One region of the Lachnoclostridium phocaeense genome, then DNA from elsewhere that is predicted to be linked to it. Evidence: predicted binding sites of a transcription regulator. Region 1 holds the regulator's gene; each other region holds the start of a gene.
The links. The regulator HrcA, encoded in region 1, represses chaperone genes, less so after heat shock. The targets are predictions, from matches to a motif close to TGTTAGCACTCNNNNNNNNNGAGTGCTAACA.

Region 1 (4,268 bases):
GGGCTGTGTCCGGCATCCGCGGCGGGACGTTGATCGTCAATCTCCCCGGCAGCCCCAAGGCGGTGAGAGAGGCGCTGGACTATCTTCTTCCTCATTTGGACCATGGATTGGAGATTCTGAGGGGGACGGCCCGGGAATGTGCCCGCGATCACGAAAAATAAAGAGAAAATTCCCGCTTGTCTTTAGCGGCAGATGAGAGTAAACTGATGCTAGAACGACAGCCCGGGCAGGGCAGGAGGAGAGAGAGATGAAGATTTACGACACAGTAAAAAAGGAAGACGTGGAGATCGCTGATTACAAGGACCTTATCAAGATCATGCAGGATGGACGCCAGGTGGATCTGTACTTGAAGGAGAAAAAGTCGGATGAGGACGGGTACATGACCTGGGATGTGGAGCACTGGTCCAGCATTGCCCCCAAGCGCTTTATCCGCTGCTATTCCCTGGAGGGAAGAGTATTGGGAGAGTCTACCGGACACAATATCTATGATCTGGACAATGCTTTTAAGCCTGAGGAGGCTGCAAAGATCGAACTGAGCTAAAAGAGCGTGCAGAAAGCGGACGTGCAAAGAGAAGATCCCGGAGAAGAGAAAATGGTTCCGGGGTCTTCTTTTTCACTCTTGTGAAGCTGGAGAGAACGATGTGACCCGGAGCACTTTCTGCATATCCTCCGGAAGAGGGGCAGTGAATTCCATAGGTTCCCCGGTCATGGGATGGGGAAAGGACAGCCGGTGGGAGTGGAGAGCCTGCCGGCTGATGTGCGTCATATCCGGATTGTAGAGGTAGTCTCCAATGAGAGGATAGCCCAGATACTGCATGTGGACCCGGATCTGGTGGGTGCGGCCGGTTTCCAGCTTCAGTTTTACAAGGCTGTGGGGGCCGTAGTGCCCCAGCGTCTCATAGTGAGTGACTGCCTCTTCCCCCTTTTCAAAATCCACCATCCGCTCGATGATGGAGGTGCCCTTGCGGGCTAAAGGGGCACAGATGGTGCCGGCGGAGGGGAATACGTGTCCGGATACAATGGCCAGATACTCCCGCTCCAGGATCTTTTCTGCTGTCATGGTGGAGAGAATGCCGGCGCTGACCAGGTGCTTTGCCACCACAGTCAGGCCGGAGGTATCCCGGTCCAGCCGGTTGGAGCAGCGGAAGATGAAGGGTTTGCCCTGCTCTTTGTAGTACCATGCAAGGGCATTTGCCATGGAATTGGTGTAGTTGTTCATGGAGGGGTGTATGGGCATGCCTGCCGCCTTGTTGATGACGATGATATCTTCATCTTCATATACGATATCCAGGGGCAGATGTATGGGCGGTATTTTCCCGGAGACTCCGGTCTCGTGGATCTGGACTCTCAGGGTGTCTCCTGTCTGTACCTGTCCGCGCATATAAGCATGTACACCGTTTACAAGGATGCTCTGGGGCATCCTTTTTATGACAGAGAGATTCTGGCGGGAGTAGCCTTTTCGCCTGAGAACCTGTTCCACCCGTAGGCCGTCTTCTTCTTTTCCTATTATATAGTCGATGGTTCTGTCCATTTTTGTCCTTCCTTTCAGGCAGAATCTGGCCGCATGGGCCAGGTCAGAACTAGAGTATAGCATATAAAATAAGAATTTTCATAAATTTCACGTAAAGTGTAAAAAAATTATAAATCCTGTTGACAAACAAAAACCAGAGTGATACATTAGTAACCGTAGAGATTAGCACTCGTACCAAATGAGTGCTAACAATAAAAAAGGAGGCAGCCAGGATGCAGGTCAGAGACGGACTGGGTGAGAGAAAACTGAAAATTCTTCATGCGATCATCCAGAACTACCTGGAGACAGGGGAGCCGGTAGGTTCCAGGACCATTTCCAAGTACACGGACCTGAATTTGAGCTCTGCGACGATCCGAAATGAGATGGCGGATCTGGAAGAGCTGGGATATATCCTGCAGCCCCATACATCAGCGGGAAGGATTCCTTCCGACAAGGGATACCGCCTATATGTGGATATGCTGATGGAGGAGAAGGAACAGGAGCTTAATGAGATGCAGGAGCAGATGCTGGACAAAGCAGACAAGATGGATCAGCTCCTGAAGCAGGCCGCAAGAGTTCTGGCGGCGAACACCAACTATGCGACCATGGTTTCCACTCCCATGAACAGCGCCAACAAGCTGAAATTCATTCAGCTCTCCCAGGTGGACGATGAGCAGATCATTGCGGTGATCGTGCTTGGAGGAAATGTTATCAAGAACAAGATCATCAATGTAGATGAGCCGCTTGGCAATGAAAATCTTCTGAAGCTGAACATGCTGCTCAATACCACACTGAACGGTATGTCCATTGAGGAGATCAACCTGGGACTGATAGCAAGGCTGAAGGAACAGGCGGGCATCCACAGCGCGGTGATCAGCGATGTGCTCGATGCGGTGGCAGATGCCATCCAGTTAGATGAAGACATGCAGATCTACACCAGCGGGGCCACGAATATTTTCAAATATCCGGAGCTCAGCGACAAGAAGAGCGCACAGGAGATCATCAGTGCCTTTGAGGAAAAGCAGCAGCTCACAGAGCTGGTTACCCAGACTCTTTCCCAGGAAGACAACACAGGCATCCAGGTGTATATCGGAGACGAGACACCGGTGCAGACCATGAAAGACTGCAGTGTCGTCACAGCTACGTATGAATTGGGGGACGGCATGAAGGGAACGATAGGTATCATCGGCCCGAAGCGTATGGATTACGAACATGTGTTAAAATCGCTGAAACACCTGCAGGGTGAGTTGGATGCGATTTTCCATAATAAAGAATAAGAAAGGTGGATGGACCCTTGGAAGAAAATAAAAACAGCAAAGAAGTAAATCAGGAAAAAAGCCAGGAAGATATGGTAAAAGAGGCTGTGGAAGAGGCCAAGAAGACCGCTGCCCAGCAGGAAGATCAGGGCGAAGGCGGCGAATCCTCCGCAGAAGACGCGGAGAGAGCTGAGAAAGACAGCACAGAGAGCCCGAAAGAGGATGACGAGGAAGTTTCCTCCGAGGAGGAAAAGACCGAGGGAAAGAAATTTTTTGGCAGAAAGAAGAAAGATAAAAAAGATGAGAAGATCGAGGAGCTGACAGATAAGCTCACAAGACAAATGGCTGAGTTTGATAACTTCCGCAAGCGTACAGAGAGGGAGAAATCCCAGATGTATGAAGTTGGAGCGAAAGATATCATAGAGAAGATCCTCCCCGTTGTGGACAGCTTCGAGAGAGGGCTGGATGCAGTGAAAGAGGAGGAGAAGGACCACCCCTTCATGCAGGGCATGGATAAGGTGTACAAACAGATGATGACCACACTGGCAGAGATTGGTGTCAAGCCGATCGAGGCAGTGGGACAGGAATTCAACCCGGATTTCCACAATGCAGTGATGCATGTGGAGGATGACAGCTTTGGTGAGAACATTGTGGCTGAAGAATTCCAGAAAGGTTACATGTACCGTGACAGTGTTGTGAGACACAGCATGGTGAAGGTGGCCAACTAAAAAGCAAACAACGAAATTTAAAATATAACAGGAGGAATTAATCATGGGAAAAATCATTGGTATTGACTTAGGTACAACAAACAGCTGTGTCGCCGTTATGGAAGGTGGACAGCCGGTAGTCATCGCTAATACAGAAGGCGCAAGAACCACACCGTCTGTAGTTGCATTTACAAAGACGGGAGAGCGTCTGGTAGGGGAGCCTGCAAAACGTCAGGCAGTTACAAACGCTGAGAAGACAATTTCTTCTATCAAAAGAGAGATGGGATCTGATTACAAGGTATCCATCGACGGAAAGAAATATTCTCCGCAGGAGATCTCCGCTATGATCCTTCAGAAGCTGAAAGCTGACGCAGAAGGATACCTCGGAGAGAAAGTGACAGAGGCTGTCATCACAGTTCCTGCTTACTTCAACGATGCTCAGCGTCAGGCTACAAAAGATGCCGGCAAGATCGCAGGCCTGGATGTAAAACGTATCATCAACGAGCCTACAGCAGCAGCCCTGGCATACGGCCTTGACAATGAAAAAGAGCAGAAGATTATGGTATATGACCTCGGCGGCGGTACATTCGATGTATCTATCATCGAGATCGGCGACGGTGTCATCGAAGTTCTCTCAACAGCTGGAAACAACAGACTGGGCGGTGATGACTTCGACCAGAAGATCACAGACTATATGATCTCTGAGTTCAAGAGAATGGAAGGTGTTGACCTTTCCACAGACAAGATGGCTCTCCAGAGATTGAAAGAGGCGGCTGAGAAAGCAAAGAAAGAGCT
Region 2 (4,268 bases), on a different contig from region 1:
ACTGACTACCGCGACATGAGCCGCAAAGCGGCAAATATCATTTCTGCCCAGATCATTATGAAGCCTGACTGTGTGCTGGGTCTTGCCACAGGCTCCACTCCCATCGGTACATACGAGCAGCTGGTGGACTGGTACAAAAAGGGCGATCTGGATTTCTCCGGAGTCACTACAGTCAATCTGGATGAGTACAAGGGGCTGACAAAAGACAATGACCAGAGCTATTACTACTTTATGCACAGCAACCTTTTTGATCATGTAAATATTCTTCCGGAAAACACACATCTTCCGGACGGTACAGAGCCAGACAGCGCCAAAGAGTGTGCCCGCTATGAGAGCCTGATCCAGTCTCTGGGCGGTGTGGACCTGCAGCTTCTGGGACTTGGACACAACGGCCACATCGGATTCAATGAGCCGGGTGCAGCGTTTGAGAAAGAGACCCACTGTGTGGATCTCCAGGAGAGCACCATCGAGGCCAACAAGCGCTTCTTCAACTCTGCCGACGAGGTACCGCGCCAGGCCTACACCATGGGCATCAAGACCATCATGCAGGCAAAGAAGATCCTTGTGGTAGTGAATGGCGAAGGAAAGGCAGATATTGTAAGAGACGCCTTCTTCGGTCCGGTCACTCCTTCCGTTCCGGCCTCCATCCTTCAGATGCACAACGATGTGACTCTGGTAGCTGACGCCGCCGCTCTCTCAAAGGTACCGGCGTTCAAATAGGATATCCGGCTGGTATAACAGCACAGCTTTTAAAAAAGGACAGACAGGGAACATTCCCGGCTGTCCTTCTTTTTATGTGTTTCTTTTAGGGGTACGCTCGCTGCTCCTCCAGGATCTCTATCACTTCCCGCAGGTCTTTGCATATCCGGAAAGCTATTTTTTCCAATTCCCCGTCTGGCTGCACAAGATCCGGCACCATGACCGCACGCATACCGGCGGCCGTTGCAGAGCGGATCCCATTTGGCGAGTCCTCAAGGGCCATACTCCGCTCAGGCGCTGTACCCAGCATACGGCAGGCTTTCAGGTAGATCTCCGGGTCCGGTTTGGCGTTCTCCACCATATCCCCGAACATAAATTCGTCGAAGAAGGTGTAGATCCCGCCTTTTTTCAGCATGTAGGTGGAGTGTTCTCTCCTGGAGGAAGTGGCCACTGCCATCTTGTATCCATTCTGCTTTCCATACCGAAGGATCTCACGGACGCCCGGCTTCAGCGGCACACCCTCCGCCTCCTCAATCTGCCTGTAATACTTTCTCGTCTTCTCGGAAAATATGTCCATCGGGAAATCAGGCCCATAGACTCTTCGAAAAAATTCTGTCCGGCTCTTAAGGTTCATGCCCAGCGTGTGAACGATCTGTTCCCCCACTTGGCCTGCTCCCAGCTCTTCCCCGGTCTGCCAGCACCCATCAGAATTCAATCCCCTGTCCCAGGGCATCCTTCAGATAGCTTGTGACATCCTCCAGTTTTCGGATCATCTCCTGCTTTTCTTCCCAGGCTTCCCCCTGCATTTCCTTGTTTACCAGTGCATTTTTTACATGTTTCAGTTCATGGATCAGTTCTTCTGTCATAGCGCATCCTCCCTTCCTCTGTCTGTTCTCTATTGTATCCCGGCATATTCTGCCTGTCCAGCTCCCGGAAATATAAAAGAAAAATGCAGCCACCTCACGCCTCCGGCACTTGCGCCCTCTGCCTGATGACTGCACTTATCCCACTGAGGTATCATCACATTTTTTCACTTTTTCACATCTCTCCCCTACCGGTCTGCTTTCTTATCTCTGGACGGAAGACCATTGTCAGCCAGTCCCATCTCATGTTTCAGCGTATCGTCCGGGATCTCTCTGGCGTCATCCATCCGCTTCCAGAAATGTGCGAGCGCAAATGCTGTTCGGCTTCCAAAACGCAGCCGCCCCACCTCTTCGTGATGTCCCGATGCCTTCATGCCAAGCCAGTATTCTGCAAGTATCCAGCATACTGCCAGAAGCGCTACTGTGAACAGAATGATCATAAGAAGTTCTCTCGTCATAGCTTCCGCCTCCTTTCTTTGTTCTTGTTATAATTGTAGTTCTTTTACGGTTGATAGTCAATAATTTATCTGATAATTATTCCTTATTCTAACGCGCTGGCTGGATTTTTCAAAATTTTAGCACTCAGGTGTTGACAGCGCTGATAATAAGTGTTATATTACAAATAGAACAAAAGAAGAGGTCAAAAAGGAGCAGTGTTCCAAAGGCTTCCTCTTCCAATGTTCCGCAACTCGACACCTCGGATTTCTCCGACAGTGCTAACAATGAACAACATATGATCTTTTGAAAGGAGATATGACTTATGATGATGCCTAGTATTTTTGGAGAAAACTTATTTGATGAGTGGATGGACTTTCCATTTGATGATGATTTTGACAAATACTTCTTTGGTAAGAAGAACCCACTGTACGGGAAGCATGCAAAGAATATGATGAAGACGGATGTAAAAGAGACGGACGGCACCTACGAAGTAGACATTGACCTGCCCGGATTCAAGAAAGATGAGATCAGTGCCAAACTGGAAAATGGCTATCTGACCGTCTCCGCAGCCAAAGGGCTGGACAAAGATGAGAAGGACAAAAAAGGCAAATACATCCGCAGGGAGCGCTATGCAGGCGCTATGAGCAGGAGCTTCTATGTAGGCGACAGTGTGACACAGGATGAGATCAAGGCCAGATATGAAGACGGTATCCTGAAACTGTCCGTTCCAAAGAAAGATGCAAAAGCAGTGGAGAAAAATGACTGCATTGCCATTGAAGGATAGCCCACATAAATGGAATGAGGCGGTTCCCCAACGGGAGCCGCCTTTTTCTATGCCTTTTTTATCATTCCATAGCAACAAAAAACAATTCAGATATGCGAGCCTGCGACAGATCATTTCACCCCAATTTTCTCTGTCGGTTTCACAATTGGATTAGATAGGAAGTTCCAGATAGATATCTTTTCCTTCCTTGATAGAGATTACAACCTTACCGCCCTTGATGGTCGTAACTGCTCCCTGCACACTGGCAGCTGCCTCCACTGCCGGCGCTGCTGACGTTTCCTCAGCTGTCTCCTTTGCGGGCGCTTCTTCCTCGCCGCTGTCATCCTTGTATCCTTCCACATTGTCCGGTGTAAGAGGACATAAGGAGTCGCTTGTCTTGCTGAGCTTTGCGCCAAGTACCTGTTTGATCTTCAGACATCCGTCCAAAGACAGCAGTCCGGAGTCCACCAGCTCATCAAAAATCGCGGGATCTTCAAGGTTTGCCGCCTCAATAGTGATTCCCGCTTCTGCCCTGCAGCAGAGCACTGCCGGATCATTGGCATGCTGTTTTGCGGTTTCCGCTGTAATTGACATTTTTATTACCTCCTAACATTTTTTCTATCTTTAAGTATAGTAATTCTGAAGCATAAATGCCAATTGATTTTGCAAATGCACTTATAGATGATCTCTATCTGCCTGCTCCCATATCACACATTTCCTCCCGCATCCGCTCTGCCTGCTCCGCTTCAAAATAGGGAAGGATCTGTGCCATGTCCCCCGCTCCGGCCAACAGGTGAAAAGTCCCTTTGCAGATGCCGCAGGATCTGGCGATAAAATTCTGCCGGAGAGTCACATACTGTATATGGTCGCATCTGGCGGCCACAATGGTGCGCCCCCAGCAGCCGGAAGCCGCCTTGACAAACCCACCGGACATTGTCATGCCGGAAGTACGATAGCGCAGCGCCAAAACCGCCGGTCCTGCCGCCGCAAGAAGGATCAGACAGGCCGCCGCTGCCCCATGATACAAGTGCATATACTCCGCCGGTATATACCCTGGCAGCCAAAAGGAAGCCAATCCCCCGGCAGCCGCCACACAGGCCTCGTACAGGGCAAGGGGCCAGAGCCATGCTGCCCAGACAGAGCGAGGCTGCCTTTTCACTTCCCGCTCCGCAATAGCGGCAAACTCCGGCAGGATCAATTTTAACTTTTCACACACTTCCTGCTCTGATCCATAGAGAATGAGAAAAGACTTCTTCTCCCCCTTGTCATCCCCCATCCCCACATTGACGATCTCCGCCATGTATTTCCCCCAAATGCGGGCGATCAGCGTCTGACGCAACTTCAGCGCCTGTATCATATCCACAGGGATGGTATACTCCACCTTTTTCAGAATGCCGTAGCGGATATAGATCCGGTCCCTGCGTCTCTTCACAGAGAAATCCAGATACCGGACAAAATCTTTGATGATATCCCAGACAGCAGACAGGACAATGACGATGGCTGCC
Region 3 (4,268 bases), on a different contig from region 1:
GCCATTGTGGATGTGAACTTCACAGCCAACATGGAAGGACTTCTGGACAAAGTGGCAGAGGGGAAAGTAGAGTGGAAGTCTGTTATCGAGAACTTCTACCCGGATCTTGACGAGGCGGTGAAGACAGCGGAAAAAGAGCTGGAGACTGTGAAGATCGAGGATGAAGTCACAGACGTGATCTGCGAAGAGTGCGGCTGCAACATGGTTGTCAAGTACGGCCCCCACGGCAAGTTCCTGGCCTGTCCAGGGTTCCCGGAGTGCCGCAACACAAAACCGTACCTTGAGAAGATCGGCGTCAAATGTCCGCAGTGCGGCAAGGACATTGTGATCCGCAAGACCAAGAAGGGCAGAAGGTACTATGGATGTGAGGACAATCCGGAATGTGATTTTATGTCCTGGCAGAAGCCGTCGGAAAAGAAATGCCCGAAATGTGGCGGATACATGGTGGAAAAAGGCAGCAAACTCGTCTGTATGAATGCGGAATGCGGATATAATGAAAACAAAAAGGAAAATTCATAGAAATTATTCAAAAAAAATGCGCATAAATTAACAGAGGATTGTTGATATTTCCAGAATTGTATGATAATATATTCAACAAAGGATGGAGGTTGCGTATGAGTGTACAATTATTAGATAAAACAAGAAAAATCAATAAATTACTGCACAACAATAACTCCAGCAAGGTTGTCTTTAATGATATCTGTGAGGTGCTGACAGAAATCCTGGATTCCAATGTCCTAGTTATCAGCAAGAAGGGGAAAGTGCTTGGTGTCAGCAGGTGCAGTGGTGTAGGTGTGATCACGGAACTGATCAAAGGAGAGGTTGGATGCCACATAGACGAGATGCTCAATGAGCGTCTGCTGAACATCCTTTCCACAAAAGAGAATGTCAATCTGGAGACGCTGGGATTTTCCCAGGAGACAGCCAAGGGCTATCAGGCGATCGTCACCCCCATCGAGATTGCGGGAGAGAGACTGGGAACTCTGTTTATCTACAAACAGGGCGAATACTATGAGATTGACGATATCATTTTAAGTGAATATGGAACGATGATCGTAGGATTGGAGATGCTCAGGTCCGTCAATGAAGAAAATGCGGAGGAGACCCGCAAAGAACACATTGTCCAGTCAGCTATCAGCACACTGTCATTCTCAGAGCTGGAAGCCATCATCCATATCTTTGATGAACTGGAAGGCACGGAGGGCATACTGGTTGCCAGCAAGATCGCTGACCGCGTGGGAATTACAAGATCTGTTATTGTAAATGCGCTGCGCAAGTTCGAGAGTGCCGGCGTGATCGAGTCCAGATCATCCGGTATGAAGGGAACATACATTAAAGTAGTCAATGACTACGTATTTACAGAGCTGGAAAAGATCAAAGCTGAGAGAAATAAGTAGAAAACTGCAGAACAAACGAGAAAGAGAAAGGGTATCGGGAAACTGATGCCCTTCTTTTCGGAAGGAGGCTGTTATGTACGAGGGAAGCACTGCAATACTGAAGATGCTCCATGTCTATCTGGAGGGAGAGCTGATGGACGAAAACGAGTACAGGTGCAGGATCACAGAGTATGATCCGGAGAGAGAATATATGTATATGACACTGGAAGAGGGGGATCTGACAGGCATTTCCCTGGATGCGGAGTACGACTGCCGGATCTGCGAGGAAGATGTCAGCTGCCAGGGGTCCGTCAGGGAGCGGTATTTCGACAAAGAAGGGAGCCGGCTCGTCTTTTCTGTGGAAAACGGATTTTATAAAAATAATCTAAACTAAAATAAAGTGTGTTGACAAAATAAAAAGAGAGTGCTATTTTATTACTAGAGTTTATTAGCACTCTCTTTTTAAGAGTGCTGACAAATATATATTTTATATATTGATAGCTTAAAGGAGGAACCATTCATGAAATTAGTACCATTGGGAGACAGAGTTGTATTAAAACAGTTAGTTGCTGAAGAGACGACAAAGTCCGGTATCGTTCTGCCGGGACAGTCCAAAGAGAAACCCCAGCAGGCAGAAGTGATCGCAGTAGGTCCTGGCGGAGTGGTAGACGGCAAGGAAGTAGAGATGCACGTGAAGGAAGGACAGCAGGTTATCTACTCCAAATACGCCGGAACAGAAGTGGAACTGGACGAGGAAAGCTACATCATCGTAAGACAGAGCGATATCCTTGCAGTGATCGAGTAGAAAGCGGCATATCATACAGAATATAAGCACAGAAACTTAAATCGGAAAAACAGGAGGATTGATTATCATGGCAAAGGAAATCAAATACGGAGCAGACGCCAGGGCAGCGCTGGAGTCAGGCGTAAACCAGCTGGCAGATACAGTAAGAGTGACACTTGGACCTAAAGGAAGAAATGTTGTCCTCGACAAATCGTTCGGCGCACCTCTTATCACAAACGACGGTGTGACCATCGCAAAAGAGATCGAGCTGGAGGACGCTTTTGAGAATATGGGCGCACAGCTCATCCGTGAGGTTGCCTCCAAGACAAATGATGTGGCTGGTGATGGTACTACAACAGCTACTGTACTTGCGCAGGCAATGGTACACGAGGGGATGAAGAACCTGGCAGCAGGAGCCAACCCCATCGTGCTGAGAAAAGGTATGAAGAAAGCTACAGATAAAGCGGTAGAGGCCATCCAGGGCATGAGCAGCAAAGTAACAGGCAGAGATCAGATCGCAAGAGTAGCAGCTATTTCAGCCAGCGACGACGAAGTAGGCGAGATGGTAGCAGAGGCTATGGAGAAGGTTTCCAACGACGGTGTTATCACTATCGAGGAGTCCAAGACAATGAAGACAGAGCTGGATCTGGTAGAAGGTATGCAGTTCGACCGTGGATATGTATCTGCTTACATGTGCACAGACATGGATAAGATGGAGGCTAATCTGGAAGATCCATACATCCTTATCACAGACAAGAAGATTTCCAACATCCAGGAGATCCTTCCGCTGCTTGAGCAGGTTGTGCAGGCAGGTGCAAGACTCCTCATCATCGCTGAGGACGTGGAGGGCGAGGCTCTCACAACACTGATCGTAAACAAACTGCGCGGTACATTCAACGTGGTAGCTGTCAAAGCTCCCGGATATGGCGACAGAAGAAAAGCCATGCTGGAAGACATCGCTATCCTGACAGGCGGACAGGTGATCTCTGACGAGCTTGGACTGGATCTGAAAGAGACAACACTGGATCAGCTTGGACGTGCAAAATCCGTAAAAGTTCAGAAAGAGAATACAGTCATTGTAGACGGACTTGGAGAGAAAGACGCTATCCAGGCACGTATCGCTCAGATTAAAGCACAGATCGAGGAGACAACATCTGACTTTGACAGAGAGAAATTACAGGAGAGACTTGCCAAACTGGCAGGCGGCGTTGCAGTAATCCGTGTAGGAGCTGCCACAGAGACAGAGATGAAAGAGGCAAAACTCCGCATGGAGGACGCTCTTGCAGCTACAAGGGCAGCCGTTGAGGAAGGTATCATCGCAGGCGGCGGTTCCGCATACATCCACGCTTCCAAGGAAGTGGCAAAACTTGCTGACACGCTGGAAGGTGACGAGAAGACAGGTGCAAACGTAGTGCTGAAAGCTCTGGAGGCTCCTCTGTTCCACATCGTTGCCAACGCCGGACTGGAAGGCGCTGTCATCATCAACAAAGTAAGAGAGTCCGAGCCTGGCCAGGGATTCGACGCATACAAAGAGGAGTATGTGGACATGGTGAAAGCCGGAATCCTGGATCCTGCAAAGGTTACAAGAAGCGCTCTGCAGAATGCTACAAGCGTGGCATCTACACTGCTGACAACAGAGTCTGTTGTTGCAAACATCAAAGAAGAGGCTCCTGCAGCACCGGCAGGCGGCGGAATGGGAATGATGTAATCTCTTCCCCTCTTGAAAGAAATATGAAAATTTAGAAAACTCCCTTAGGGGAGTTTTCTTTTTGTATTTGGATGTGCTATAATGTCCACAGGTATATTCTGCCTGAGAAACTGACATTGGAGGAAGAAAGATGGGTGACTTCTATACAGAACAATTGATCAAAAAGAAGACCGACGGAAAGGATATAGCGATAAAAATTCTGCTGATCGTGCTGACAGTAATCAGCTTTTTTATCGCTTTTTTATTGCCCCTTTTAATTCTTGTGCCCATACTGTTCATCGTGGCCGACGTATTTCTGTTCAGAAGGATGGATGTGGAGTATGAATACATCTACATCAATGGGGATCTGGATATCGACAAGGTGATGCACAAGGAGCGCAGAAAGCACATGCTCTCTGTA

Region 2: Q5911_RS05340 (Hsp20/alpha crystallin family protein) is a predicted target of HrcA. The motif match lies at 2,136-2,166, and genes of this name have one in related genera.
Region 3: Q5911_RS08465 (co-chaperone GroES) is a predicted target of HrcA. The motif match lies at 1,823-1,853, and genes of this name have one in related genera.

The regions. Positions count from the first base shown of each region.
Region 1 is NZ_CAUGIN010000009.1:87,766-92,033, forward strand. Features, by position in the region: gene Q5911_RS06075 (MOSC domain-containing protein) at 1-161, shown strand, start outside; gene Q5911_RS06080 (hypothetical protein) at 248-541, shown strand; gene Q5911_RS06085 (RluA family pseudouridine synthase) at 614-1,531, opposite strand; gene hrcA (heat-inducible transcriptional repressor HrcA) at 1,744-2,787, shown strand; gene grpE (nucleotide exchange factor GrpE) at 2,805-3,494, shown strand; partial or broken gene Q5911_RS06100 (Hsp70 family protein) at 3,538-4,268, shown strand, end outside.
Region 2 is NZ_CAUGIN010000008.1:56,085-60,352, reverse strand. Features, by position in the region: gene nagB (glucosamine-6-phosphate deaminase) at 1-720, shown strand, start outside; gene Q5911_RS05355 (HAD family hydrolase) at 806-1,414, opposite strand; gene Q5911_RS05350 (hypothetical protein) at 1,404-1,565, opposite strand; gene Q5911_RS05345 (hypothetical protein) at 1,751-2,020, opposite strand; gene Q5911_RS05340 (Hsp20/alpha crystallin family protein) at 2,323-2,784, shown strand; partial or broken gene Q5911_RS05335 (D-proline reductase (dithiol) proprotein PrdA) at 2,938-3,357, opposite strand; gene Q5911_RS05330 (PH domain-containing protein) at 3,452-4,268, opposite strand, start outside.
Region 3 is NZ_CAUGIN010000015.1:34,107-38,374, forward strand. Features, by position in the region: gene topA (type I DNA topoisomerase) at 1-519, shown strand, start outside; gene codY (GTP-sensing pleiotropic transcriptional regulator CodY) at 615-1,397, shown strand; gene Q5911_RS08460 (hypothetical protein) at 1,471-1,770, shown strand; gene Q5911_RS08465 (co-chaperone GroES) at 1,897-2,181, shown strand; gene groL (chaperonin GroEL) at 2,249-3,868, shown strand; gene Q5911_RS08475 (DUF6106 family protein) at 3,999-4,268, shown strand, end outside.